One region of the Duganella sp. GW821-FHT01E12 genome, then DNA from elsewhere that is predicted to be linked to it. Evidence: predicted binding sites of a transcription regulator. Region 1 holds the regulator's gene; the other holds the start of a gene.
What was found. The regulator FliA, encoded in region 1, starts transcription of late flagellar genes. The targets are predictions, from matches to a motif close to CTAAAGTTTNNNNNNNNNNNGCCGNTA.
Positions count from the first base shown of each region.

Region 1 (6,901 bases):
CCCAGCAAGCGCTGCGCCAGGACGCCGCCGCGCTCAAGCGCAGCGTCGAACAATTCCTGCAGGTGCAAAGCGGCGGCCTGCCCGGCCAGGTGACGGTCACCGTGGGCGCCATCGACCCGCGCATGAACCTAGCCGCCTGCCCCGATCCGCAAGCCTTCTTCATGCCCGGCGCGCGCGCCTGGGGCAAGACCACGGTCGGCGTGCGCTGTGCGACACCGGCGGCCTGGACGGTATATATTCAAGCCACGGTCACCGTGGTGGGCGAGTACATCGCCAGCGCCGCCCCGCTGGCCCAGGGCCAGGCCATCGAGGCCGGCCAGCTGGTGACCCTGAAGGGCGACCTGACCGCGCTGCCGGCCGGCATCGCCACCGACATGGGCCAGGTGATCGGCCGCAGCACCAATATTTCACTGCCGCCGGGCACCCCGCTGCGCCTCGATACGCTGCGCAGCAAGCCGGTGGTGCAATCCGGGCAACTGGTGCGGCTGGTTTCCAGCGGCAACGGCTTCAGCGTCTCGGCCGAAGCCCGCGCCATGAGCACGGCCGGCGACGGCCAGGTAGTCCAGGTAAAAACTTCCGGTGGGCAACAAATCACCGGCATCGCCAAGGCAGGCGGACTGGTGGAGGTGGCGTTTTGACGGAACGCCGGGGATCTTGCGGTAAAGCAACGCTAAAGTTTTGCGCGCGGCCGCCGTTATAGACTCAGATCCCGGAGTTTCGTACTCCTACCAGAGAAGGATAATGCTGTGAAAATCAACGATACATTGAAGAGCACGACCGGCTTGCCGTCGTCGTCCCCGGCTTCCACCTCGACCGCGCGCGGCGCGGACAAGGCGGCCGCCCCGGCGACACCCGCAACGTCGGACAATGTGCGCCTGTCGCCGCAAGGCCAGGCATTGGCGGCCAGTGCGGCCGGCGGCGCCAACGCTGTGTTCGATACCAAAAAGGTCGAGCGCATCAAGCTGGCGATTGCCGACGGTCAGTTCCAGGTCAACTCGGAAAAAGTGGCGGATGGCTTGCTGGATACAGTCAAGGATCTGCTGCACTCTCGCAAACGATAGGTCTTACCATGTCAACCGCTACCCCGCTGAACAGCCTGCGTGAAGAAGAACAGATCATGACGACCCTGCTGGGCGTCCTGAAGCAGGAGCAGCAACACCTGGTGGCGGCGGAAATCGACGGCCTGACGGCGGTCACCACCAAGAAATCGGCACTGGTCACGCAGATGACCCTGTTGTCGGCCCAGCGCCACCGCGCCCTGGGCAAGGCCGGCTACCCGGCCGAGGAAGCCGGCATGGATGCCTGGGCCGCCTCCTGCGGCGCCGACGCCGCCGAAGCCACCGCCCTGTGGCAGGCGCTGCAGCACCACGCGCGCGAAGCCAAGGAACTGAACCGCATCAACGGCATGCTGATCAACAAGCAGATGGGCCACACGCAAGGCGCGCTGCAGGCGCTGCGTCCGCAATCGGCCGGCGCCAACAATTTCTACGGCCCTGGAGGCCTGTCCACCACCCTGCCCCGCAGCCGCGGATTCCTGGCCGGCTGATCCAATTTTATCTATTGCTGGGCCGGCGCCTGCGTCGGCAATTCCGTCACCGTATCCGGGATACCGGACAAGATCGTGACCGCCACGCGGCGATTGCGCGCGCGCCCGATCGGATTGTCGTTCGACGCCACCGGCACGTTCGAGCTGAAGCCCACCGCCGTCAGCCGTCCCGGCGCCACGCCGGCGTCGATGAACAGCCGCACCACGCTGCTGGCGCGCACCGCCGACAGTTCCCAGTTGGACGGGAACAGCGCGTTGCGGATCGGCTGGTTGTCGGTGTGGCCCTCCACCTGCACATTGTGGTCGTCGTTCTTGAGCAGGCCGGCCACGGCGCGCAGCGCCTCGGTCGATTCGCTGGTCAGGCGCGCGTCGCCCGGATCGAACAGCACCGAGGCGTTGATCTCGACGCTGACGCCGCGGCTGTTCTGCGTGACGCGCACCTTGCCCTCCTTGACCAGCGGCGCCAGCGTGGACAACAAGTCCTGCGCCAGCTTGGTCATCTGGGTTTTTTCCTTGCGCAGCAGTTCGGCGTGGCGGCGCAAATTGGGATTGGGGATGGGCAGGTTGGGCACCTCAGTGGTGACCGGCTTGGCCGAGCCGGCGCCGCCGAAGGCGTCCCCCAGCGCGACCGACAGCACCTTGTAGCGGCCGATATTGACCACCGAAATCGCATACATGACGACGAAGAAGGCGAACAGCAGCGTGATGAAGTCGGCGTAGGAGATCAGCCAGCGCTCGTGGTTCTCCGGCTCGTCGTCGAACTTCCTGCGCGCGCGGCGGTTCAGCATGTCAGTGTTCCCGCATCAGCGTGGCGATGCGCTCGTCGATGACGCGCGTGTGGTCGCCGGTGGCGATGTCGTAGAACACGGCGGCGGCGATCTCCTGCTGGTGCACGGCCTGCGTGACGATGGCCTTGAGCTTGTTGGCGATCGGGTAGAAGAACAGGTTGGCCAGGCCGACCCCGTAGATGGTCGACACGAAGGCCACCGCGATGCCCGAACCCAGCTTGCTCGGATCGGTGAGGTTCTCCATCACGTGGATCAGGCCCAGCACCGCGCCCAGGATGCCGATGGTGGGCGAATAGCCGGCCGCCGACTCCCAGATGCGCACCGCCTGGCGCTCCTCGGTTTCGTAGGCGGTGATTTCGGTGTCGAGGATCTGGCGCAGCTTGTCGGGATTGATGCCGTCGACGATCAGGCGCAGGCCCTTGGTGTTGAACTGGTCCTTGGACGAGAGCATGTAGCGCTCCAGCGACAGCAGGCCGTCGCGGCGCGCCGCGAGGTTCCAGGCGTTGATGTCGCGCGCCAGCACGGCGCGGGTGTCGGCCGGCGGCGCGAACACCAGCCGCAGCATGCGCACGCCGCGCAGAAAAGTCTTGAAGCGGGTCTGCAGCATCACCGCGCCGAAGGTGCCGATCACCACGATCGCGAACGCGGCCGGCTGCAGCAGCGAGGCGATCTTGCCGCCCTCGAGCGACTGGCCGACGACGATGCCGGCCAGCGCCAGCAGCACCCCGGCTACGCTGGCCCAGTCCAAGACCGCTCCCGAAGTGAGGCGCGCAACCGCGCCACGGCCTGCGTATGCAGCTGCGATACGCGCGATTCCGATACGCCCATCACGGCGCCGATTTCTTTCAAGTTGAGCTCCTCTTCGTAGTACAGCCCCATCAGGATCTTCTCGCGCGGCGGCAGCGCGTCGATGGCGTCGATCACGGCCTGGCGGAAGTCGCCGTCCAACAGCGAGCGCAGCGGATCGCTCTCCTCGTCCGAGCAGTAACGGTCGAGGAAGCTGTCGTTGCCGTCGTCGTCGTGAAAATCTTCGTAATACACCAGCTGGTGGCCGCCGCCGTCGGACAGCATTTCCTGATAGTCGGCCAGCGACAGCTTGAGCATCTTGGCCACCTCCGACTCGGTCGGCGGATGGCCCAGGCGCTGCTGCAGCGTGCTCATCGCGGTCTCGATCTTGCGCATGTTCTGGCGCATCGAGCGCGGCAGCCAGTCGCTGTTGCGCAGCTCGTCGAGCATGGCGCCGCGGATGCGCAGCACCGCGTAGGTCTCGAACTGGGCGCCATGGGTGTCCTCGTAACGGCTGATGGCGTCGAGCAGGCCGATCATCCCGGCTTGCACCAGATCGTCGACTTCGACGCTGGGCGGCAGTTTCGCCTTCATGTGGTGGGCCAAGCGCTTCACCAACGGCATGTGCTCCGTCAGCAAAGAATCCTTGTCCACTTTCCCTTTGACCGTGTACATAGCCTGTTTATTATTGATTAAGCGCTAAAATTATCATGCTCCCTTAACGGAAAGATGGCGAGCCGGCCAGCGCGAAGCGGCCCGCCAGTTGACGGAACGCGACCGAAGCCCCGGCCAGCGGAAACGCATCGACCACCGCACGCCCCAAGCGTGCGGCGCGCTGCAGGTATTCGTCCGCCGGCACCGATCCCATCGAAACGAGGTTCACCGCGAGGTATCGGCTGGCTGCCTGTGCCATGTTATCGTATACCACCTTTGCTTCCGATTCGGAAGCCCCGGTGACCAGAATTCCGAACGGACGCCGTCCCAGCTCCTGATTCAGGCGCTTGATCATACTGTACGCGGCCTTGATCGAGGTAGCGCTATTCGATACCTGGACCACGATTTCCGAGCTGGCCATGACCGGCACCGGGAAGGCCACGCCGTCGAACTCGCCGTCGACGATGACGATGCCGGTCTGCTTGGCCAGCACGTCGAAGGCCTTGGCCAGGCGGCGCGTCTCGTCCGGGCCGCTGCGCGGCACGCCGCGTGTCATCGACGCCACAGAGAAACCTTGCGGCACCTGGTGGATCACCTGGTTGAGGGCGCACTCCTGGCGCGCCACGTTGAGCAGGCTGGCGCCGCCGTCCACGCCCAGGCGCGAGGCCACGCCGTGGGCGCTGGCGCAGGCGTCGACCAGCAGCACGTCGTTGCCGGCGCGCGCCAGCGAGGCGCCCAGGTTGACCAGCATGGCGCCCTTGTCGTCCTGCGGCGTGGCCGACAGGAAGGTGACGATGCGGGGCTGCGGCCCCGCCAGCATGCGGCGCAGTCCCTCCGCCTGGTCGAAATCGAAATTAGCCAAGGTGCACCTCGCGCATCGCTGGTTCGTTCTGGCCGTTGCTCATCAGCAGAGGCAGTTCGGCGTCCAGGTATTGGGTGTTGACGACGTCGCGTTTCAACTTGAAAGCGCGGTCGATCAGGTAGGCCGGATCGGCCAGGTGCAGGTCTTCCGGCACGCGCTGGCCGTTCGACACGTAGAACAGATTGAGCTTCTGGCGGATCACCACGTCGAGCACGTTGCCGATGGCGGCCGCCTCGTCGAGCTTGGTCATGATGCAGCCTGCCAGGCCGCTGCCCTGATAGGCGCGCACCACTTCGTTCAAGGTTTCCTGGGTGGCCGTCGCGTTCAGGCACAGCAGGCGCTTGACGTCGGAGCCGGCGCCCTGCAACATCGAGACCTGCTCGGTCACCATCTGGTCGCGCTGGCTGACGCCGACCGTGTCGATCAGCACCGTGTGCTTGTTCTTCAGTTCCTTCAGCGCGATGCGCAGGTCGGCCTCGTCCTTCACCGAGTGCACCATCACGCCGAGGATCTTGCCGTAGATGCGCAGCTGCTCGTGGGCGCCGATACGGTAGGCGTCGGTGGTGATCAGGGCCAGCTTGTCCGGGCCGTGGCGCATCACGCAGCGCGCGGCCAGCTTGGCGGTGCTGGTGGTCTTGCCGACGCCGGTCGGGCCGACCAGCGCGAACACGCCGCCCTGCTCGATCAACGCGTCTTCGTTGGCCATGGTTTGCAGGTTGCGGGTCAGGACATTCTTGATCCAGCGCAGGCTGTCGGCGGCGTCGCGGTTGGCCGGCAGTTTTTCGATCAGGTAGCGCGCCAGGCTGGCCGAGAAACCGGCCGCCAGCATCTCGCGCAGCACGGCGGCCTTCTGCGGCTCGCGCGCCTGCGTGGTGCCCCAGGAGATTTCGGCCAGCTGGGTTTCCATCATGCCGCGCATGGCGCGGATTTCGCTCATCATGCCCTGCATCTCGGCGGCGGCGTTCTGCTTGGCGCTGGCGACGGCGGCGCTCACCATGGCGGCGATCTGCTCGGCGTCGACCAGGGCCTTGGCCGGCGCAGGCGCTGCGGCCGCGGCCTTGGTGGCGCTGGCGAACGACGAGGCGGAAGCCACCACGCGGCGCACCGGTTGCGCTGGCAGGGCGGCTGGCGCCGGGGTCGGGGTATGCGATTCGAAGCGCGGTTCCATGCGCTGTTCCAGGCGCGGCTCCAGACGCTGATCGGCACGGCCATGCGGCGCGGCGGTGGTCAGGTCGAGCGACGGCGCCGGCTCGGCCATCGGCGAATGCGGCGCCGGCATGGCCAGCGAGGCGGCATCGTCGTTGGCCAGCGCGAGGATTTCAACGCCGCCGTCGGCCTGGCGATTGGACAGGATCACGGCATCGGGGCCGAGCGATTCGCGGACTTTGCGCAGCGCCTCGCGGGAAGTCGGTGCGGTAAATTTTTTGACGTTCATGGCCGGCTCTCAGGAGTCTAAGTCGAGCAGCGCGTCTTCCGGATGAGACGCCTTTACTCTGACAGTGCCATTATTGACGATGCACTCTGGAAACGATCCGAGGAACAAGGGGGCAAATGGGCCGCATTTCGCCATTGCGGCCGAGGCGGCTTAATTGCTGCGGAAAACCTCGTCCAGCGAGGTAGCGTCGACAAAGTTGCGTGCCCATGTGGACAGCTGCGGCACATCAGCCTCGGCGATGCGCAACAGCACTGGCGCATCCAGCGGGCCGAAGCGTTGAGTCAGAACCATCGTGAGCCCCTCGGCCCACCCTTCTTGCCTACCTTCTTGCTTGCCTTCCTGCCGCCCCTCTTGCAGGCCCTCCTGCCGCCCTTCTTTCAAGCCTTCCTTCAAGCCCTCTTTCCTGCCAATTTCCATTCCAATACGTTCGATAGAAGACAAATACGTCATGGCCTTCCTCCTTTCAATCTGCAACATCCCGGATCGCAAGCGCGCCTCCAATCCCTCCGGCAGGCGCATGATCCAGTCGATCACCCGGTACAAATTGATGATACGCTGCTTGTCCCAATCACGCTGATACAGAAGCTTGGTGAGCCGCCATTTGGCGATGCGCCGCCGATGGGCATTCCCCTTGGTTTGCCGCGCCTGAAGATGCGCCATCGTCACCAGCGCAAAGGGATTCGGATGCGCCCGCAGTTCCTCCATGCGACCGGCAAAATCGCGCAGCTTCACGACCGGAAATTCGATCCGCATCTCGCAGCCCAGCAGCCGATAGCCAAACGATCGGGGCCGCCAGCGCGCACCGCCATCGGTCAGCAGCGCCAGGCTGG
Region 1 is NZ_JBWKWR010000002.1:337,194-344,094, forward strand. It holds gene flgA (flagellar basal body P-ring formation chaperone FlgA) at 1-638, shown strand, start outside; gene flgM (flagellar biosynthesis anti-sigma factor FlgM) at 747-1,061, shown strand; gene AC07WS_RS06805 (flagella synthesis protein FlgN) at 1,070-1,546, shown strand; gene motD (flagellar motor protein MotD) at 1,558-2,334, opposite strand; gene AC07WS_RS06815 (flagellar motor protein) at 2,336-3,082, opposite strand; gene AC07WS_RS06820 (RNA polymerase sigma factor FliA) at 3,064-3,795, opposite strand; gene AC07WS_RS06825 (MinD/ParA family ATP-binding protein) at 3,839-4,636, opposite strand; gene flhF (flagellar biosynthesis GTPase FlhF) at 4,629-6,071, opposite strand; gene AC07WS_RS06835 (RpnC/YadD family protein) at 6,222-6,901, opposite strand, start outside.

Region 2 (6,901 bases), on a different contig from region 1:
TCGGCGGTCTCGATGGCGCCGATGGCTTTGCTGCTCAGCGCGGCCACTTGCGTGGCGCTCAGGCTGGCGATCTGCGACGAGGTCAGGGCGACGACCTGGTCGGTGCTCAGCACGCCGATGGCGCCGGTGCTCAGCGCGGCGACCGAGGCGGTCGCCAGCGAGTTGATCTGGCCGGTGGTCAGCGCGGTCACCTGCGCGGTGGTCAGGGCGGCGATGGCGGCGGTCTTGATCGCCGACAGGTCGGCCGTTTCCAAGGCGGCGATGGCGTTGGTGCTCAGCGCGGCGACCTGCGCGGTGCTCAGCGCGGCCGCTTCGCCGGTGGTCAGCGCCACCACTTGCGCGGTGGTCAGGGCCTTGACCTGGTTCACGCTCAACGCAGCGATCGCGTCCGAACGCAGGGCCGCGAAGTCGGCGGTCTCCAGCGCGGCGATGGCGTTGGTGGTCAGCGCGGCCACTTGCGCAGTGCTCAGCGCGCTGGCCTGGCCGGTGGTCAGGGCGACGATCTGGTTGGTGGTCAGGCCGGACACGGCGGCCGTGGTCAGCGCGACGATCTGGTTGGTCGACAGCGCGCCCACCTGGTCGGTGGTCAAACCGGCCAGCTGGTTGCTGCGCAGCGCGGCGATGTCGGCGGTCGACAGGCCGGCCAGGTCGGCGGTCTGGATGGCGCCGATGGCGTTGCTCGACAGGGCCGCCACTTGCGCGGTGCCCAGGCTGTTGATCTGGGCCGAGCTCAGCGCGACGACCTGGTTGGTGCTCAGCACGGCGATGGCGGCGGTGCTCAGCGCGGCGATGGCGGCGGTGGTCAGCGAGCTGACCTGGCCGGTGGTCAATGCGGCGACCTGCGCGGTGCCCAGCACGGCGATGGCGGCGACCTTGATCGCTGCCAGGTCGGCCGTCTCCAGCGCGGCGATGGCGTTGGTGCTCAGCGCGGCCACTTGCGCGGTGCCCAGCGCGGCGGCTTCATTGGTGGTCAGCGCGACGACCTGGTTGGTCGTCAGGGCCTTGACCTGGTTGGCGCTCAGCGCGGCGATGGCGTTGGTCGACAGCGCGGCGAAGTCGGCGGTCTCCAGCGCGGCCACGCCGTTGGTGCTCAGGCCGGCGGCCTGGGCGGCGGTCAGCACGCTCGCTTGCGCGGTGGTCAGGGCGACGATCTGGTTGGTGCTCAGGGCGCCCACTTGCGCCGAGTTCAGCGCGGCGAACTGGTTGGTCGACAGCGCGCCCACCTGGTCGGTGGTCAGGCCCGCCAGCTGGGCGGTGCGCAGCGCGGCGATGTCGGCGGTGCTCAGGCCGGCCAGGTCGGCGGTCTCGATGGCGCCGATGGCCTTGCTGCTCAGCGCGGCCACTTGCGTGGCGCTCAGGCTGGCGATCTGGGACGAGGTCAGGGCGACGACCTGGTCGGTGCTCAGCACGCCGATGGCGCCGGTGCTCAGCGCGGCGACCGAGGCGGTGGCCAGCGAGTTGATCTGGCCGGTGGTCAGCGCGGTCACCTGCGCGGTGGTCAGCGCGGCGATGGCGGCGGTCTTGATGGCCGACAGGTCAGCCGTTTCCATCGCGGCGATGGCGTTGGTGCTCAGCGCGGCGACCTGCGCGGTGCCCAGCGCGGCCGCTTCGCCGGTGGTCAGCGCGACGACCTGGCCGGTGGTCAGGGCCTTGACCTGGTTCACGCTCAGCGACGCGACCACGGCGGTCGACAGCGCGGCGAAGTCGGCGGTCGACAGCGCGGCGATGGCGTTGGTCGACAGGCCGGACACTTGCAGGACGCTCAGCACGCTCGCCTGCGCGGTGGTCAGCGCGACGATCTGGTTGGTGGTCAGGCCGGCGACGGCGGCGCTGCTCAGCGCGGCGATCTGGTTGGTCGACAGCGCGCCCACCTGGTCGGTGGTCAGGCCGGCCAGCTGGTTGCTGCGCAGCGCGGCGATGTCGGCGGTCGACAGGCCGGCCAGGTCGGCGGTCTGGATGGCGCCGATGGCGTTGCTCGACAGGGCCGCCACTTGGGCGGTGCCCAGGCTGTTGATCTGGGCCGAGCTCAGCGCGACGACCTGGTTGGTGCTCAAGACGGCGATGGCGGCGGTGCTCAGCGCAGCGACCGAGGCGGTGGCCAGCGAGGCCACCTGGCCGGTGGTCAGCGCGGCGACCTGGGCGGTGCTCAGCACGGCGATCGCGGCCACCTTGATGGCCGACAGGTCGGCCGTCTCCAGCGCGGCGATGGCGTTGGTGCTCAGCGCGGCGACCTGGGCGGTGCCCAGCGCGGCGGCTTCATTGGTGGTCAGCGCGACGACCTGGTTGGTGGTCAGCGCCTTGACCTGGTTGGCGCTCAGCGCGGCGATGGCGTTGGTCGACAGCGCGGCGAAGTCGGCGGTCTCCAGCGCGGCCACGCCGTTGGTGCTCAGGCCGGCCACCTGGGCGGCGGTCAGCGCGCTCGCCTGGCCGGTGGTCAGCGCGGCGATCTGGTTGGTGCTCAGGGCGCCGATCTGCGCCGAGTTCAGCGTGGCGGTCTGGTTGGTCGACAGCGCGCCGACCTGGTCGGTGGTCAAGCCCACCAGCTGGGCGGTGCGCAGCGCGGCGATGTCGGCGGTGCTCAGGCCGGCCAGGTCGGCGGTCTCGATGGCGCCGATGGCTTTGCTGCTCAGCGCGGCCACCTGGGTGGCGCTCAGGCTGGCGATCTGGGCCGAGGTCAGCGCGACCGCCTGGTCGGTGCTCAGCACGGCGATGCCGGCGGTGCTCAGGGCGGCGACGGCGCCGGTCGACAGCGAGGTGATCTGGGCGGTGCTCAGCGCGGCCACCTGGGCGCTGCTCAGCAGGGCGATCGACGCCGTCTTGATGGCGGCCAGGTCGCCGGTCTCCAGCGCGCCGATGGCGTTGGTGCTCAGCGCCGCGACCTGGGTCGAGGTCAGCTGCGCGGCCTGGTTGCTGCTCAGCGCCACGACCTGGTTGGTAGTCAGCGCCTTGACCTGGCCGGCGCTGATGCCGCCGATGGCCGAGGTCGACAGCGCGGCGATGTCGTTGGTCGACAGCTGGGCGAAGCTGGCCGTCTGCAGGGCGCCGATCTGGGTCGAGGTCAGCACGCTCACCTGGGCCGTGGTCAGGTAGGCGGCCTGGGTGGTGGTGATGCCGCCCGCGAGCTGGGCAGTGGTAAACGCAGGGATTTGCGAAGTCGTGAACGCACCCAACTGGTCAGAATTGAATGCCGCAATATCGGCAGTCGCCAGCGTGATGATCTGGGAAGTGCTGAGGCTGGCAATCTGTGCCGTGGTAAAGGTGGTCGCGAAACTCATTCTAATTCTCCTGGAGGTACTTCTCTGTCAGCTCAGAAAGCAACTCGAACGTCCGGCCTGCGCCGGCGTTCGAGCCCTGTCGTGGAATATGTTGCTATTTTATATAACTTTTTTTGATGCCGCCGGGAAAATCCGGCTTATACCGTACATAACGACAGAATTTAGACTTTCATTAAGTAAACTTTTTTCCAACCGCAATGTTGCCGTGTGGATTCAAGAAAAAAGCTTGCCGGTTCTGCCGTGCGCCGCCTGCGCGGCGGAATTTCAGTAGAGCATTATATCTTATTTAATTTCTCAAAAGAATTTTTTTCCATGCTGTCGCGGCCACACAACCTGTCGAAGCGTCATGTTTATGCCGGCGGAAAGCGATCCTCACTGGATGGCAATTCAATCATATTGATTGTGGGAAATGTATCCGCAAGGATATTTTGCACCGGACGTGTGACAAGCGCATGACCGGTGCATAATCCCCACTCCCCCACCCGCGATGGAGACATGCCGCCATGAAGCTACTGCCCGCAAGCCGTACCCTGGTCCTCTTGAGTCTGAGCAGCACCCTGTGGCTGGCCGCCGGCCACGCCGCCGCGCAGGCGCCGCTGGCCGCCGCCGCCGTGGCCGACGCCACCCGCCCGGACGCCGACAAGGCGCGCGACGCCGACCGCAAGCCGGCCGAGATGCTGGCCTTCGCCAAGCTGCAGCCGGGCCAGACGGTGATCGACTTCTTCCCCGGCCGCGGCTATTTCACCCGGCTGTTCAGCACGGCGGTCGGGCCGCAGGGTATGGTGTACGCGGTGACGCCGCAGGCCTGGCTGGACCGCTCGAAGGGCAAGCCGCCGCCGCCGCCCGTGTCGGCCGAGCCGGGCCGCGCCAATGTGCGCGAGGCGGTCGGCGCCGCCTCGCTCAACGTGCCGGTCAAGGCCGACCTGGTGTGGACCTCGCAGAATTACCACGACATCCATATCTGGGGCGGCGCGGCCGGCGCGGCCGAGCTGAACAAGGCGGCCTTCGACGCCCTCAAGCCGGGCGGCTACTATATTGTGCTGGACCACGCGGCCCAGCCGGGGCTGGACGACGCCGGCATGGCCAGGCTGCACCGCATCGACGAGGCGCTGGTGCGCAAGGAGGTGCTGGCGGCCGGCTTCGTGCTGGACGCCGAATCGCCGGCGCTGCGCAATCCCGGGGACGAGCGCGGCGCGCAGGTGTTCGAGAGCGGCATCCGGGCCCACACCGACCAGTTCATCCTGCGCTTCCGCAAGCCGTAGGCGCGCGGCGGCGCCAGGCCAGCACGGCGGCGGTGGCCGCCAGCAGCGCCAGCGCCACCAGGTTGAGCACCACCACCGCGCCGTGGAAGCGCAGCACCAGGCCGACGCTGACGCCGGCCTTGAGCGCGTACTGCCAGCCGCCGGCGAGTGGATAGACGGCCACCAGCTGCAGCGCGTAGTACAGGGCGCCGCCCCACAGGCCGGCCTGCCGGCGCTTGAGCGACAGCAGCGCCGACAGCAAGCCCAGCGTGGCCGCGCCGTACAGCAGCGGCAGCGCCTCGGCCGGCTGGGGCTCGCCGAGCAGGCCCAGGCACACGCCCAGCGCCAGCGCGCCATTGAGCAGCAGCACCCGCGCCAGCCACTTTTCGAATTCCCGCATCATCTGATTCCCGTCCGGTTGCCGGCGTCAGCCAAAGCGCGCCTGGTAGTCGCCGGGCAGCACGCCCAGCTGCGCGGCGAAGGCGCGCCGCAGATTGTACTCGCTGCCGAAGCCGCTCTGGCCGGCGGCGCGCTTGACGCTCATGCCGGGCCGCTCCAGCAGCGCGCAGGCCGCCTCCATGCGCAGGCGCAGCAGCAGCTGGGCCGGCGACACGCCCGCCTCCCGTTGCAGGCGCCGGTGCAGCGTGCGCACCGACAGCGCGCACGCCGCCGCCATCTGCTCGACGTCGACCTGCCGCCTCAGGCGCGGACGCAGCCAGGCGGTCAGCCGGCCGTGCAAGCCCTGCGGATCGGCCTGCGCCAGCAGCTCCGAGCTGAACTGGCGCTGGCCGCCGGGACGCTTGAAGAACACCACCAGCCGCTTGGCCGTGGCGAGCGCCGCGCCGCGCCCCTGGTCCTCCTCGACCAGGCTGAGCGCCAGGTCCATGCCGGCCGCGATGCCGGCCGAGGTGTAGCACGGGCCGTCCTTGACGTAGATCGCGTCGTCCAGCACCCGCACGCCGGGATGCTGGGCCTGCAGGCGCGCCGCGTCCATCCAGTGCGTGACGGCGCTGCGGCCGTCCAGCAGGCCGGCGCGCGCCAGCACGAAGGCGCCCGAGCACACCGCGCAGCAGCGCAGCACGCCGCTGCCGGTGCGGGCGTCGCCGCCGGTGCCGCCGCCTGGCGCCGCGCGCCGCACCCAGCGCACCGTGGCCGGGTCCAGCGCCGCGCTGGCGCCGTCCTCGACGCCGCGGCCGCCGGCCACGATCAGGGTCGACCCGGCCAGCGCGCGCCCGGTCCTGGGCAGCGGCCCGGTCATCACCGTCACGCCGGCGGTGGACGCCACCAGCCCGCCGCCGGGCGCGATCATGCGGATGCGGTAGGGTTCCGCCAGGCCGGCGTCGCGCGCCTCGTCGTTCGCGCTGGCGAACACCTGCGCCGGGCCGGTGGCGTCGAGCAGCACGAAGCCGGGATACACCAGCAGCCAGATGTCGATGGGTTTCATGTGGCAGATATTCAACCATCAACGTCATTTGTGTCAACCGCCGCGCGGGCATGATGGACGCTTCCACCAACAGGAGCCACCATGACACGCACCATAGGCATTTATGTGTTCGACGACGTTGAAGTGCTGGACTTCGCCGGCCCGTACGAAGTGTTCACCTGCGCCACGCGGGTGGCGGCCGGGCTGGCGCCGGCGGCACCGCCGCCGTTCCGCGTGCGCACCATCGGCCAGCGCGGCGCCATGCTGCGGGCGCGCGCGGGCCTGAGCGTGTTCCCCGAGGCGCACTTCGGCAACGCCGGCCCGCTCGACGTGCTGGTCGTGCCGGGCGGCGTGGTCGACGCCGAGCGCGACAAGCAGGAAGTGATACGCTGGATCGCCGCCACCGCGCCGGCGTGCGAGCTGGTGGCGTCGGTGTGCACCGGCGCCTTCCTGCTGGCGCAGGCGGGCCTGCTGGACGGGCAGGAAGTGACGACCCACTGGGCCGACATCGACGAACTGCGCGCCGCCTTCCCGCGCCTGAAGGTGGCGGGCCAGCGGCGCTGGATCGACAACGGCCGCACCGTCACCAGCGGCGGCATCTCGGCCGGCCTGGACATGTCGCTGCACCTGGTGGCGCGGCTGGCCGGCCGCGAACTGGCCGCGCGCACCGCGCTGCAGATGGAGTACAACTGGAACGAGGCCTGACCCCGGCGGGGCTACAGCTTTTTCAGCTGCTCTTTCGCGTACGCCGCGTTGGCGTGGTTGGGCGCGAGCTCCAGGAAGCTGGCGTAGGCTTGCCTGGCCTTGTCGCCGTCGCCCAGGCGCATGCGGGCGTCGCCCAGGTTCAGGTAGGCGATCGCGCGCGAGGTGTCGATCTGCAGCGTGTTCTCGAACCAGCGCGCGGCCTCGGCGTACTTCTCCTGCTTGTAGTAGACGAAGCCCAGGTTGTTGGCGGCCAGGCC
Region 2 is NZ_JBWKWR010000001.1:152,543-159,443, forward strand. It holds gene AC07WS_RS00525 (SPM autocatalytic domain-containing protein) at 1-3,275, opposite strand, end outside; gene AC07WS_RS00530 (class I SAM-dependent methyltransferase) at 3,779-4,537, shown strand; gene AC07WS_RS00535 (hypothetical protein) at 4,512-4,916, opposite strand; gene AC07WS_RS00540 (GlxA family transcriptional regulator) at 4,944-5,960, opposite strand; gene AC07WS_RS00545 (DJ-1/PfpI family protein) at 6,042-6,644, shown strand; gene AC07WS_RS00550 (polysaccharide deacetylase family protein) at 6,656-6,901, opposite strand, start outside.
Region 2: a site for FliA is predicted at 3,425-3,451, ahead of AC07WS_RS00525 (SPM autocatalytic domain-containing protein). Genes of this name have one in related genera too.